DNA from 3 places in the Enterobacter sp. PL_is511 genome. Region 1 is predicted to be linked to each of the others. Evidence: predicted binding sites of a transcription regulator. Region 1 holds the regulator's gene; each other region holds the start of a gene.
What was found. Region 1 encodes PurR, which represses purine synthesis genes. Its sites were predicted from a motif close to CANGCAAACGTTTGCNTG; they were not measured.
Positions count from the first base shown of each region.

Region 1 (4,184 bases):
ACCACGTCGGCGTCTATGTCGGTAACGGAAAATTCATCCAGTCACCGCGTAGCGGCCAGGATATTCAGATCACCTCTCTCAGTGAAGACTACTGGGTACGCCATTACGTCGGCGCACGTCGCGTGATGACGCCGAAAACCATTCGCTAACCCCTGCCCTGCCACACCCGTGGCAGGGTAAGTTCCTCTTTTGCATACCCTTTCAATTTGCTATCCTGTCCTTGTTGTCTGTGTGGTTATTGGCAACGCAAAATACAATAAGGAGAGAAGCAATGTCGTTCGAATTACCTGCACTACCGTATGCAAAAGACGCCCTGGCACCGCACATTTCTGCGGAAACCCTGGAATATCATTACGGCAAGCATCACCAGACGTACGTCACTAACCTGAACAATCTGATCAAGGGCACCGATTTTGAAGGCAAAACGCTGGAAGAGATCGTCCGCAGCTCAGAGGGTGGCGTATTCAACAACGCGGCTCAGGTGTGGAACCACACCTTCTACTGGCACTGCCTGGCGCCAAACGCCGGTGGCGAACCTGCCGGTGAACTGGCTACCGCTATCAACGCCGCCTTTGGCAGCTTCGCGGATTTCAAAGCGAAATTTACCGATGCAGCCATCAAGAACTTCGGTTCGGGCTGGACGTGGCTGGTTAAAGAGGCGGATGGCAAACTGGCTATCGTGTCCACCTCTAACGCAGGCACCCCGCTGACCACCAGCGCTAAGCCGCTGATGACCGTGGACGTATGGGAACACGCTTACTACATTGATTACCGCAACGCGCGCCCGAACTACCTGGAGCACTTCTGGGCACTGGTTAACTGGGACTTTGTCGCGAAGAACTTCGCCGCGTAAGAGACACGCAGAAGGGTTCGCCCTTCTGCGTTTTTGGTTTATTCCGCAGCGCAGGCTGCTTCAGGCTGTTTACGACCCGACATCATCACCAGCAGCAGGCCGAGCGCGGCAATAATCGCCCCCATCACCGGCACAAAGCTGTACCCCAGTCCCCCTGAAATCACGGCCCCACCGGCCGCCGCACCGAGCGCGTTGCCCAGGTTGAAGGCGCCGATGTTGACCGACGATGAGAGGCCCGGCGCTTCATGCGCGACGCGCATCACGCGCATCTGCAGCGGCGGCACCACGGCAAAGGTGGCGGCTCCCCAGACGACCATTGCGATCGCGGCCCCAAACTCATTACGCGCCAGCCACGGAATGGCAATCATGATGGCAATCAGCAGGGTTAAGAAGCCCTTCAGCGTGCCGCTCACGGAACGGTCGGCAAATTTCCCGCCGAGATAGTTGCCGATCGAGAAGCCCACGCCTATCAGTACCAGCATCGCGGTCACAAAGAGAGGCGTTGCGTGGGTGATGTCATGCAATACCGGTGAAATATAGGTGTAGAGGGTAAACATCGCCCCTGCCCCCAGCACGGTGGTGAGCAGCGCGGAGAGGACCTGCGGGCGCACCAGCACCGACAGCTCTCTGCGCACGTCAGGACGTTCACCCGCGCTGCCTTTCGGCAGGGAGAAGAACAGCGCCACCATCGCGACCACGCCCAGCCCGGCCGTTGCCAGGAAGGACATCCGCCAGCCGATCGCTTCCCCCAGCCAGGTTGCCGCAGGCACCCCGCCGATGTTGGCAATCGTTAGCCCCATAAACATGGTTGCTACGGCGCTGGCCTGCTTATGTTTTGGCACCACGCTGGCAGCCACGACCGATCCCAGCCCGAAGAACGCGCCGTGGTTAAGGCTGGTCAGAATACGAGACAGCATCAGCGTGGTGTAGTCCGGCGAAATGGCCGAAAGCACGTTACCCAGGGTGAAAATCGCCATCAGGAAAATCAGCGCATTGCGGCGCGCGCGGTGCGAAAGGAGAAGCGTCATCAGCGGCGCCCCCACCATCACGCCGATAGCATAGGCGCTGATTAACATCCCTGCCGCAGGGATCGAGACGTCCACGCCGCGGGCGATGACGGGCAGTAACCCCATCGGGGAGAATTCAGTGGTGCCAATCCCAAAAGCGCCAATCGCCAGGGCCAGCAGGGGAAAATTGATTTTCATGCGTCAACTCCGGATGCCGTGTCATGTGGTGACACAGAACAAAGAAGCGGAAAGCATGACATCAATCACAAAAAATGAGAAGTTAACAAAATGGCAAAAGATTTTTGCCAGAGAAGTAACAATCGGGTCGATCGGGAGGGAGAAGGCTCTCCCTCCGCGTAAATCAGTGCAGCGCAGCCGTCAGACCGGCCGCGACAATCAGAGCCAGCACAATAACGGTGGTGAACAGCGAAAACTTCAGATCGGAACTCATCAATTTTTCTCCTTTTAATCCCCCCACGAAAAGTGAGCCTGCTCATTTTTGCATAATTTACGTCAAAAATCTTCCTGGATTTAGGCTGATAAACACTTTACCTCTTCCCCTTTTCATCAAGATAGGACAAAATTCCACGCTAAATTTATTAGCGTACCGGCCATTGACCCCCTCCTGACGTCCCGTGTCGTTTTCCCGGCGTGCCGCAATTCAAGATTGCGTGATAAGGGTGAGAGAAGGCAAACGTTTACCTTCAAGTTTTTCAGGAGTTTAGGATATGGTCTGGAGTGACATTTAATGGCAACAATTAAAGACGTAGCAAAACGCGCAAACGTTTCCACTACAACCGTATCACATGTAATTAACAAAACCCGCTTCGTGGCGGAAGAGACGCGCAACGCCGTCTGGGCAGCGATCAAAGAGCTGCACTATTCGCCAAGTGCGGTTGCGCGCAGCCTCAAGGTTAATCACACCAAATCCATTGGATTGCTGGCCACTAGCAGTGAAGCGGCCTATTTTGCCGAGATCATTGAAGCGGTAGAGAAGAACTGCTTCCAGAAAGGCTATACCCTGATTCTGGGCAACGCATGGAACAGCATAGAAAAACAGCGTGCCTACCTGTCGATGATGGCGCAAAAGCGCGTTGATGGCCTGCTGGTAATGTGTTCCGAGTACCCGGAATCCGTGCTGTCGATGCTCGAAGAGTATCGCCATATTCCCATGGTGGTCATGGACTGGGGCGAAGCGCGCGCGGATTTCACTGATTCCGTTATCGATAATGCCTTTGAAGGCGGCTATATGGCCGGTCGTTATCTGATCGAACGCGGTCACCGCGAGATTGGCGTGATCCCCGGTCCGCTGGAGCGCAACACCGGCGCGGGCCGTCTGGCCGGTTTTATGAAAGCGATGGAAGAAGCGCTGATCAACGTGCCGGAAAACTGGATTGTGCAGGGCGACTTTGAGCCGGAGTCGGGCTACCGCGCAATGCAGCAGATCGTCTCCCAGCCACACCGTCCGACCGCCGTTTTCTGCGGGGGTGACATCATGGCTATGGGCGCGCTCTGCGCTGCCGACGAGCTGGGTCTGCGCGTACCGCAGGATATTTCCGTGATCGGGTATGACAACGTGCGTAACGCGCGTTTCTTCACGCCAGCGTTGACCACCATTCACCAGCCGAAAGATTCGCTGGGCGAAACGGCCTTCAATATGCTGATGGACAGGATCGTCAACAAACGTGAAGAGTCGCAGTCCATTGAAGTTCACCCGCGTCTTATCGAACGCCGTTCCGTTGCGGACGGTCCGTTCCGCGACTACCGTCGTTAATCGCTTTACGGGGCCAGCTATGCTGGCTCCCGTAACCATTCCCGGTTTAGCGTTTCGCTGTCTCCCAGATAATCCAGCAGCCAGGCCATCGCAGGCGAGACATCACTTTGCTGCCAGGTCAGGCAGCAGGCCGCATCCGGGAACGGATTCTCCAGCGTCAGCTCAACCCACTCTCCGGTATCGATGCGCGGACGCGCGAAATGAACGGGCACCATCGCGACGCACAGTCCGGCGCTGAGGCACGTCGCCGACGATTCCCAGTCAGGGGCCACCACCCGCCGCTGGTTGTCCAGAAGCCAGGTGATACGCTTCGGCAATGAACGGGAGGTATCCTCCAGCACCAGCGACGGCCAGTTGCGCAGCGTATCATCGCTGAGCGGCCCCTCCATCACCGCCAGCGGATGATCGCTTGCCACCACGCACTTCCAGCTCAGCATGCCCATATCGCGAAAGGCGTAACGTCCCCCGACCGGGATCGCCTGCGTGGCCCCGATTGCCATCTCTGCCCTGCCGTCCGCCAGCGCATCCCAGACGCCGTTGAACACCTCCT
Region 1 covers NZ_JBVPGP010000024.1:1,153,181-1,157,364, reverse strand. The annotation lists gene AC0TN7_RS21105 (C40 family peptidase) at 1-149, shown strand, start outside; gene sodB (superoxide dismutase [Fe]) at 272-853, shown strand; gene AC0TN7_RS21095 (MFS transporter) at 892-2,058, opposite strand; gene cydH (cytochrome bd-I oxidase subunit CydH) at 2,222-2,311, opposite strand; gene purR (HTH-type transcriptional repressor PurR) at 2,609-3,634, shown strand; gene punR (DNA-binding transcriptional activator PunR) at 3,652-4,184, opposite strand, start outside.

Region 2 (4,184 bases), on a different contig from region 1:
CATCGGTGGCTCATGGCTGGTTCCGGCGGATGCGCTGGAAGCGGGCGACTGGGATCGCATCACAAAACTGGCTCGCGAAGCGGTGGAAGGTGCGAAGCAGTAAGCCATTCGCCGCATGAAAAACGGGCCTTTCGGCCCGTTTTTTTTATCCCATTACCTTAACGCTTGCTGCGGCTGCTTTCGCTCTCGCCACGGCGTCGTCAACGTTATCCCCGGTGGCTAATGCCACGCCAAGACGACGGGTTCCGTCGATCTCCGGCTTGCCGAACAAACGTACCTGCAATCCTGCACCCACCGCCCCGTCGACGTTATCAAACGTGACGTTCTGGCTGGTTAACTGCGGCAGGATCACCGCCGAGGCGGCCGGGCCATACTGACGGACACCGCCGACGGACAGGCCGAGGAACGCGCGCACGTGCAGGGCGAACTCGGAGAGATCCTGCGAAATCAGTGTCACCATGCCGGTGTCATGCGGGCGAGGGGAGACTTCGCTGAAAATCACCTCATCACCGCACACAAACAGCTCGACGCCGAACAGGCCATAGCCGCCCAGCGCCAGGACGGTTTTACGGGCGATCTCCTGAGCCCGCTCCAGCGCCAGGGCGCTCATCTGCTGCGGCTGCCAGGATTCGCGGTAATCGCCATCCTCCTGACGGTGGCCAATCGGGTCGCAGAAATGGACGCCGTCAACGGCGCTGACGGTCAGCAGGGTGATCTCGAAATCAAACTTCACGACGCCTTCAACGATGACGCGACCGGCGCCGGCACGGCCGCCCTGCTGGGCATAATCCCACGCGTTATCCAGAGTGCCGCTGTCGCGAATAAAGCTCTGTCCTTTTCCGGAGGAGCTCATCACCGGCTTAACGATGCACGGATAGCCAATCTCCTCGACGGCCTTCAGGAATGAAGCCTTATCGCCAGCAAAACGGTAGCTCGAGGTGGGCAATCCCAGCTCTTCTGCCGCCAGGCGACGAATACCTTCGCGGTTCATGGTCAGCTTTGCGGCTTTTGCGCAGGGCACCACGCGCTGGCCTTCCTGCTCGAGGGCGATCAGCGTATCGGTGGCAATCGCTTCAATTTCCGGTACAACGAAATCGGGCTTCTCGCGCGTAATCAGTTCGCGAAGGGCATCGCCATCCAGCATGTTAATCACATAAGAACGATGGGCGACGTGCATGGCGGGTGCGTCGGCGTAACGGTCTACGGCGATGACTTCCACACCTAAACGTTGGCACTCAATGGCGACCTCTTTTCCCAGCTCGCCCGATCCCAACAGCATCACTCGCGTCGCCGCAGGTCGCAGCGCAGTTCCTAAACGAATCATAACAATCCCCCTAAAAAAGTTGCGCGCAGTATAAACGAAAACGTTTGCGTCTGTCTTGCGCAGGGATAAACGCGAGGGCAGAAATTTGCGCTTCTTTAGCCCGACCAGACATTTCCTGACGCCCGCTCGCTTACGCTGTGGAACATGTTCACCGTTAAGTGAGGGAAATCATGTCTGGCTGGTTAAATCAATTGCAATCCCTGTTAGGGCAGAAAACATCATCTGGCGAACGGGACCTCAGCAAACTGCTGGTACCCGGAGCGCTCGGCGGGCTGGCAGGCCTGCTGGTCGCGAATAAATCCTCACGCAAGCTGCTGGCAAAATATGGCACCGGCGCGCTGCTGGCCGGCGGCGGCGCCATCGCGGGCACCGTGCTGTGGAATAAGTACAAGGACCGGGTACGGACCGCGCACAGCGATGAACCGCATTATGGCGAGCACACCTCGCCGCTGGATCTGCGTACCGAACGGCTCATTCTTGCGCTGGTTTTTGCCGCGAAAAGTGACGGGCATATTGACGACAAAGAACGATCGGCGATCGAGCAGCAGCTGCGTGAAGCCGGCGTTGAAGAGAAGGGCAGAGCGCTGGTGGCGCAGGCTATCGAACAGCCGCTTGAGCCGCAGCGTCTTGCGCAAAGTGTGAAAAATGAGGAAGAGGCGCTGGAGCTCTATTTCCTCAGCTGTGCCGCCATCGATATCGATCACTTTATGGAGCGGAGCTACCTTAACGCCCTGGGCGATGCGTTAAAGATCCCTCAGGACGTGCGCGAGGGCATTGAGCGGGATATCCGCGAACAAAAACAGGCGTTACAGGGATAGCCTCCGCCGTCGCGACGCTGTTTCGCTTGCATCATGCGTGGGTTTTGCCAACCTTATAGGGTGTAAAACTTAAAAGAATGATGACATGCCACCGAAAGCCCGACGTACTCCTTATGCGATCACCACGCATGGCGATACGCGCATAGACAACTATTACTGGCTGCGGGACGATTCGCGCTCCCGGCCAGAGGTACTCGACTACCTGCACGAGGAAAACGACTATGGCCGCAAGGTCATGTCCAGCCAGCAGACGCTTCAGGACCAGCTGCTGAATGAGATGGTGCAGCGTATTCCTCAGCGCGATATCTCTGCGCCCTGGACCAAAAACGGCTATCGCTATCGCCATATTTACGAGCCCGGCAATGAGTATCCCATCTACCAGCGTCAGTCGGTATTAAGCGCCGAATGGGATGAGTGGGATATTTTGCTGGATGCCAACCAGCGCGCCGCCCACAGCGAATTTTATACCCTGGGCGGCATGTCCATTTCGCCGGATAACGCGGTGATGGCGCTGGCGGAGGATTATCTCTCCCGTCGCCAGTACGGCCTGCGTTTTCGCAATCTGGACACCGGCAACTGGTATCCGGAAATGCTGGAAAACGTCTCCCCGGATTTTGTCTGGGCGAATGATTCGGAGACGGTTTACTACGTCAAAAAGCACGCCTCGACGCTGCTGCCTTATCAGGTGTGGCGACACACCGTGGGAACGGACTCCGCTGACGACGAGCTGGTCTATGAAGAGAAAGACGAAACGTTCTATGTCAGCCTGCATAAAACCTCCTCGCGCCACTATGTGATTATCTTCCTGGCCAGCGCGACGACCTCGGAAGTTCTGCTGCTGGATGCCGAACTGCCCGACGCCCAGCCGCTCTGTTTCCTGCCGCGCCGCAAGGATCACGAGTACAGCCTGGATCACTTTCAGCACAGCTTTTATTTGCGCTCTAATCGCGAGGGTAAAAACTTTGGTCTCTATAAAACCAAAGTGCGCGATGAGCGCAAATGGGAGGTGCTTATCCCCGCGCGGGATCAGGTGATGCTTGAAGGGTTCACCCTGTTTACCGACTGGCTGGTGGTGGAAGAGCGTCAGCGAGGGCTGACCAGTATCCGGCAAATCAACCGTAAAACGCGGGAAGTGGTGGGGATCGCGTTCGACGACCCGGCCTATGTGACGTGGATTGGTTTCAACCCTGAACCTGAATCCTCGCGGCTGCGCTACGGCTACTCATCGATGACCACGCCGGACACCCTGTTTGAGCTGGATATGGATACCGGGCAGCGTCAGGTGATTAAACAGACCGAGGTCAAAGGGTTTGAGTCTGAAAACTACCGCAGCGAGCACCTGTGGGTCACCGCCCGGGATGGCGTCGAGGTCCCCGTCTCGCTCGTCTATCACAAAGCCCACTTCCAGAAAGGCAAAAACCCGATCCTGGTGTACGGTTACGGCTCGTATGGCTCAAGCATGGACGCCGATTTCAGCAGCAGCCGGTTAAGCCTGCTCGATCGCGGCTTTGTTTTTGCCATCGCCCATATTCGCGGTGGCGGTGAACTGGGGCAGCACTGGTATGAAGACGGGAAATTCCTGAAAAAGAAAAATACCTTCAATGACTACCTCGACGTCTGCGATGCGCTGATTGAGCAGGGCTACGGGGATCCGCAGCTTTGCTTTGGGATGGGCGGCAGCGCGGGCGGCATGCTGATGGGGGCGGCGATCAACCAGCGTCCCGACCGCTTTAAGGGGATTGTCGCGCAGGTTCCGTTTGTCGATGTGGTGACGACCATGCTCGATGAATCCATCCCGCTTACGACAGGGGAGTTTGAAGAGTGGGGGAATCCGCAGGATGAGATGTACTACCGCTATATGAAAGCGTACAGCCCGTATGATAACGTGGAGGCGAAAGCCTACCCGCATATGCTGGTTACCACCGGTTTGCATGATTCTCAGGTGCAGTACTGGGAGCCGGCAAAATGGGTGGCAAAACTGCGGGAGCTGAAAACCGATGACAACCTGCTGCTGCTGTGTACCGATATGGACTCCGGTCACG
Region 2 covers NZ_JBVPGP010000017.1:156,532-160,715, forward strand. The annotation lists gene kdgA (bifunctional 4-hydroxy-2-oxoglutarate aldolase/2-dehydro-3-deoxy-phosphogluconate aldolase) at 1-103, shown strand, start outside; gene purT (formate-dependent phosphoribosylglycinamide formyltransferase) at 146-1,324, opposite strand; gene AC0TN7_RS04540 (tellurite resistance TerB family protein) at 1,495-2,142, shown strand; gene ptrB (oligopeptidase B) at 2,228-4,184, shown strand, end outside.
Region 2: the regulator PurR is predicted to act here: its motif matches at 1,358-1,375, upstream of purT (formate-dependent phosphoribosylglycinamide formyltransferase).

Region 3 (4,184 bases), on a different contig from region 1:
CTGATCGCGCGATACCATACCGGTCACGGTACGGTCGCCGATGGTCACCAGGAAGGTTTTCTCAGCGACTGCCGGCAGGTGCAGCACGCGATTAACGGCTTCAGCTACGGTAATGCCCTGGCGATCCAGCGCTTTGCCCGCCGCTTTACGGGTTGTTACGTCGCGGGTCATCTTCGGCGTTTTACCGAGCAGAACGTCGAGCGGCAGATCGATAGGCTGGTTGTCGAAATGGGTGTCGCTCAGAGTCAGGTGCTGCTCTTCGGTCGCTTCACCGATGACGGCATACGGCGCGCGCTCGCGGCGGCACAGCTCGTCAAACAGCGGAAGCTGGTCCGCGGCAACCGCCAGCACGTAGCGCTCCTGGGATTCGTTACACCAGATTTCCAGCGGGCTCATGCCCGGCTCATCGCTCAGGATATCGCGCAGGTTGAAACGACCACCGCGGCCGCCGTCGCTCACCAGCTCCGGCATGGCGTTAGACAGACCGCCCGCGCCCACGTCGTGGATGAAGAGGATCGGGTTAGCGTCGCCCAACTGCCAGCAGCGGTCGATCACTTCCTGGCAGCGACGCTCCATCTCAGGGTTGTCACGCTGCACGGAGGCGAAATCGAGATCCGCGTCAGACTGGCCGGAGGCCATAGAAGAGGCCGCTCCGCCGCCCAGACCGATATTCATCGCCGGGCCGCCGAGCACGATCAGCTTCGCGCCGACGACGATCTCGCCTTTCTGCACGTGATCGGCACGGATGTTGCCGATCCCGCCCGCCAGCATGATCGGTTTGTGGTAGCCGCGCAGCTCTTCGCCGTTGTGGCTGTCCACTTTCTCTTCATAGGTACGGAAGTAACCGTTCAGCGCCGGACGACCAAATTCGTTGTTAAACGCCGCGCCGCCCAGCGGGCCTTCGGTCATGATATCCAGCGCGGTCACAATGCGCTCTGGCTTGCCGAAATCTTCTTCCCACGGCTGTTCAAAGCCCGGGATACGCAGGTTGGAGACGGAGAAACCGACCAGACCCGCTTTTGGTTTTGCACCACGACCGGTCGCCCCTTCGTCGCGGATTTCACCGCCGGAGCCGGTCGCCGCACCCGGCCACGGGGAGATCGCGGTCGGGTGGTTGTGGGTTTCAACCTTCATCAGGATATGCGCGGGCTCCTGATGGAAGTCATAGCGCCCTGCTTCGCGATCGGCGAAGAAGCGGCCCACCTCGGAACCTTCCATCACCGCGGCGTTGTCTTTATAGGCAGACAGCACGTGGTCAGGGGTTTGCTCCATGGTGTTTTTGATCATTTTGAACAGCGACTTTGGCTGCTGTTCGCCGTCAATAATCCAGTCGGCGTTGAAAATCTTGTGGCGGCAGTGCTCAGAGTTTGCCTGCGCGAACATATAGAGTTCGATGTCGTTCGGGTTACGGTTGAGCTTAACAAACGCATCCTGCAGGTAGTCGATTTCGTCTTCTGCCAGCGCCAGGCCGAGACGCAGGTTGGCGTCAATCAGCGCCTGACGGCCCTGCCCCAGCAGGTCTACGCTCTGTACCGGCGCAGGCTGATGGTGAGAGAAAAGCTTCTGCGCGTCATCGAGAGAGGCAAATACGCTCTCCATCATGCGATCGTGCAGTTCAGCCGCAACCGCCTGCCACTGTGCTTCGCTAAGGGTAGAGGCTTCCACGTAGTACGCCACGCCGCGTTCCAGACGGTTAATCTGGCTCAGGCCACAGTTGTGGGCGATGTCGGTGGCTTTGGAAGACCAGGGGGAGATGGTGCCCGGACGAGGCGTCGCAAGGATCAGTTTGCCGGTTGGCGTATGGCTGCTCAGACTTGGGCCATACTTGAGCAGGCGTTCCAGCTGTACGCGCTCCTCTGCATTCAGGGGGGCATTCAGGTCAGCAAAATGGACATACTCAGCGTAAATATTGCTTACCGGAAGGTCGGCCGCCTGAAAACGTGCCAGCAGTTTAGTGATACGGAAGGCAGACAGTGCAGGCGAACCACGCAGAATTTCCATCATAAGTCTCTCGTCTTCGAAGCGCCGGGGCGCTTACAGTGTGCGCAAGGGGGGAAAACGGGCGTCATTATAGAGAATCCTGAGCGCCGACGAAACCGTTTGCGTCGAAATAAAATTTGCACAGAGATTTAACAATAGATGTGACCAGTCTCTCTAATTGGTTGCCAAGTGGCGCAAGTTTACGCAAAATGCCGCTCATTCAATGGCAAACCTTATGATTAACATGGCTACAGCAGACTGAGGCAACCGGCGTCGCAGAGAATTAACTAATTGAAAAAATTAAAGATTAATTATCTGCTCATCGGCATTGTAACGTTGCTGCTGGCAGTGGCCCTCTGGCCTTCCATCCCCTGGTTCGGCAAAGCCGAAAACCGTATCGCCGCCATTCAGGAGCGGGGGGAATTGCGCGTCAGTACCCTCAACTCTCCGCTGATTTACAGCGACATCAACGGTAAAATCATTGGTCTGGATTACGAGCTGGCACAACAGTTCGCCGATTATCTTGGCGTGAAGCTTAAAATCACCGTCCGCCAGAATATCAACCAGCTGTTTGACGACCTCGATAACGACGATGCCGATATGCTTGCCGCCGGGCTGGTGTATAACAGCGAGCGCAGCAAAAACTACCAGCCAGGCCCGACCTACTACTCCGTTTCGCAGCAGCTGGTTTACCGCGTCGGGGGCCTGCGCCCGCGTTCGCTGGCCTCGATTGACGATCGGCAACTGACGATTGCGCCTGGCCACGTGGTGATTGACGATCTGCGTGAGCTCAAGGAGAAGAAATATCCCGACCTGAGCTGGACTGTGGATCCGAAACTCGGCACGACGGAGCTGCTGGAGCAGGTAAAAGACCAGAAAGTGCCCTACACCATCGCCGATTCGGTCGCGATCAGCCTGTTCCAGCGGGTGCATCCTGAAATCGCCGTGGCGCTGGACGTCACCGACGAGCAGCCTGTGACCTGGTTTAGCCAGCTTGATGACGATCAGACCTTCTCTGCCGCGATGCTTGATTTCTTCAACACCATCAATGAAGACGGTACCCTGGCGCGCCTGGAGGAGAAGTACCTCGGTCACGGTGACGACTTTGACTACGTTGACACCCGCAGCTTCCTGCGCGCGGTAGACAGCGTCCTGCCAGATCTGCAGCCGCTGTTCGAAAAATACGCCCAGGAGATTGACTGGAAATTGCTGGCGGCTATTTCGTATCAGGAATCCCACTGGGATACCCAGGCCACGTCTCCCACGGGCGTACGTGGTTTGATGATGTTAACCAAAAATACCGCGCTGAGCCTGGGCGTCAATGACCGTACCGATGCGGAACAGAGCATCAGCGGCGGCGCGCGCTACCTGCAGGATATGATGGCCAAAGTCCCGGCAACGGTGCCGGAAGAGGAGCGGATCTGGTTCGCGCTGGCGGCCTACAATATGGGCTACGCACATATGCTGGATGCGCGGGCGTTGACGGCCAAAACGAAAGGTAACCCGGACAGCTGGTCAGACGTTAAGCAGCGCCTGCCGCTGCTGAGCCAGAAGCCATGGTATAACAAGCTGACTTACGGCTACGCGCGCGGACATGAAGCCTACGCCTACGTGGAAAATATCCGTAAATATCAAATTAGCCTGGTCGGGTATCTGCTGGAGAAAGAGAAAGAGGCAACAGAGGCCAAACAGCTGGCTCAAAGTTACCCAGTCGTGGCGCCGGACGAGCTTAATCGTCCGACAGCTTCAATTCTGCCTTTTGCTGCTTTTTCTGCTGACGGCGCATTCGAAAGAAATCGCTTAATAGCCCCGAACACTCTGGTGCAAGCACCCCGCCGATAGTCTTCACCTGGTGGTTCATCCCCGGGTGACCCAGCACGTCCATCAGCGAACCGGCCGCACCGGTTTTTTCATCCCGCGCACCGAAGACCAGAGTCCCGATCCGGCTGTGCACCATCGCGCCGGAGCACATCACGCACGGCTCCAGCGTCACATACAACGTAGTATCAAGCAGGCGATAATTTTGCAGCACCAGACCGCCCTGGCGAAGCGCCATGATTTCGGCATGTGCAGTAGGATCGTGGCGGCCAATCGGACGGTTCCACCCTTCACCAATCACCTGGTTATTGTGGACCAGCACGGCGCCTACGGGCACTTCGCCCTCGTCCCAGGCACGCTGAGCCAGCGTCAGCGCATGGCGCATC
Region 3 covers NZ_JBVPGP010000021.1:335,166-339,349, forward strand. The annotation lists gene purL (phosphoribosylformylglycinamidine synthase) at 1-2,004, opposite strand, end outside; gene mltF (membrane-bound lytic murein transglycosylase MltF) at 2,272-3,822, shown strand; gene tadA (tRNA adenosine(34) deaminase TadA) at 3,710-4,184, opposite strand, start outside.
Region 3: the regulator PurR is predicted to act here: its motif matches at 2,090-2,107, upstream of purL (phosphoribosylformylglycinamidine synthase).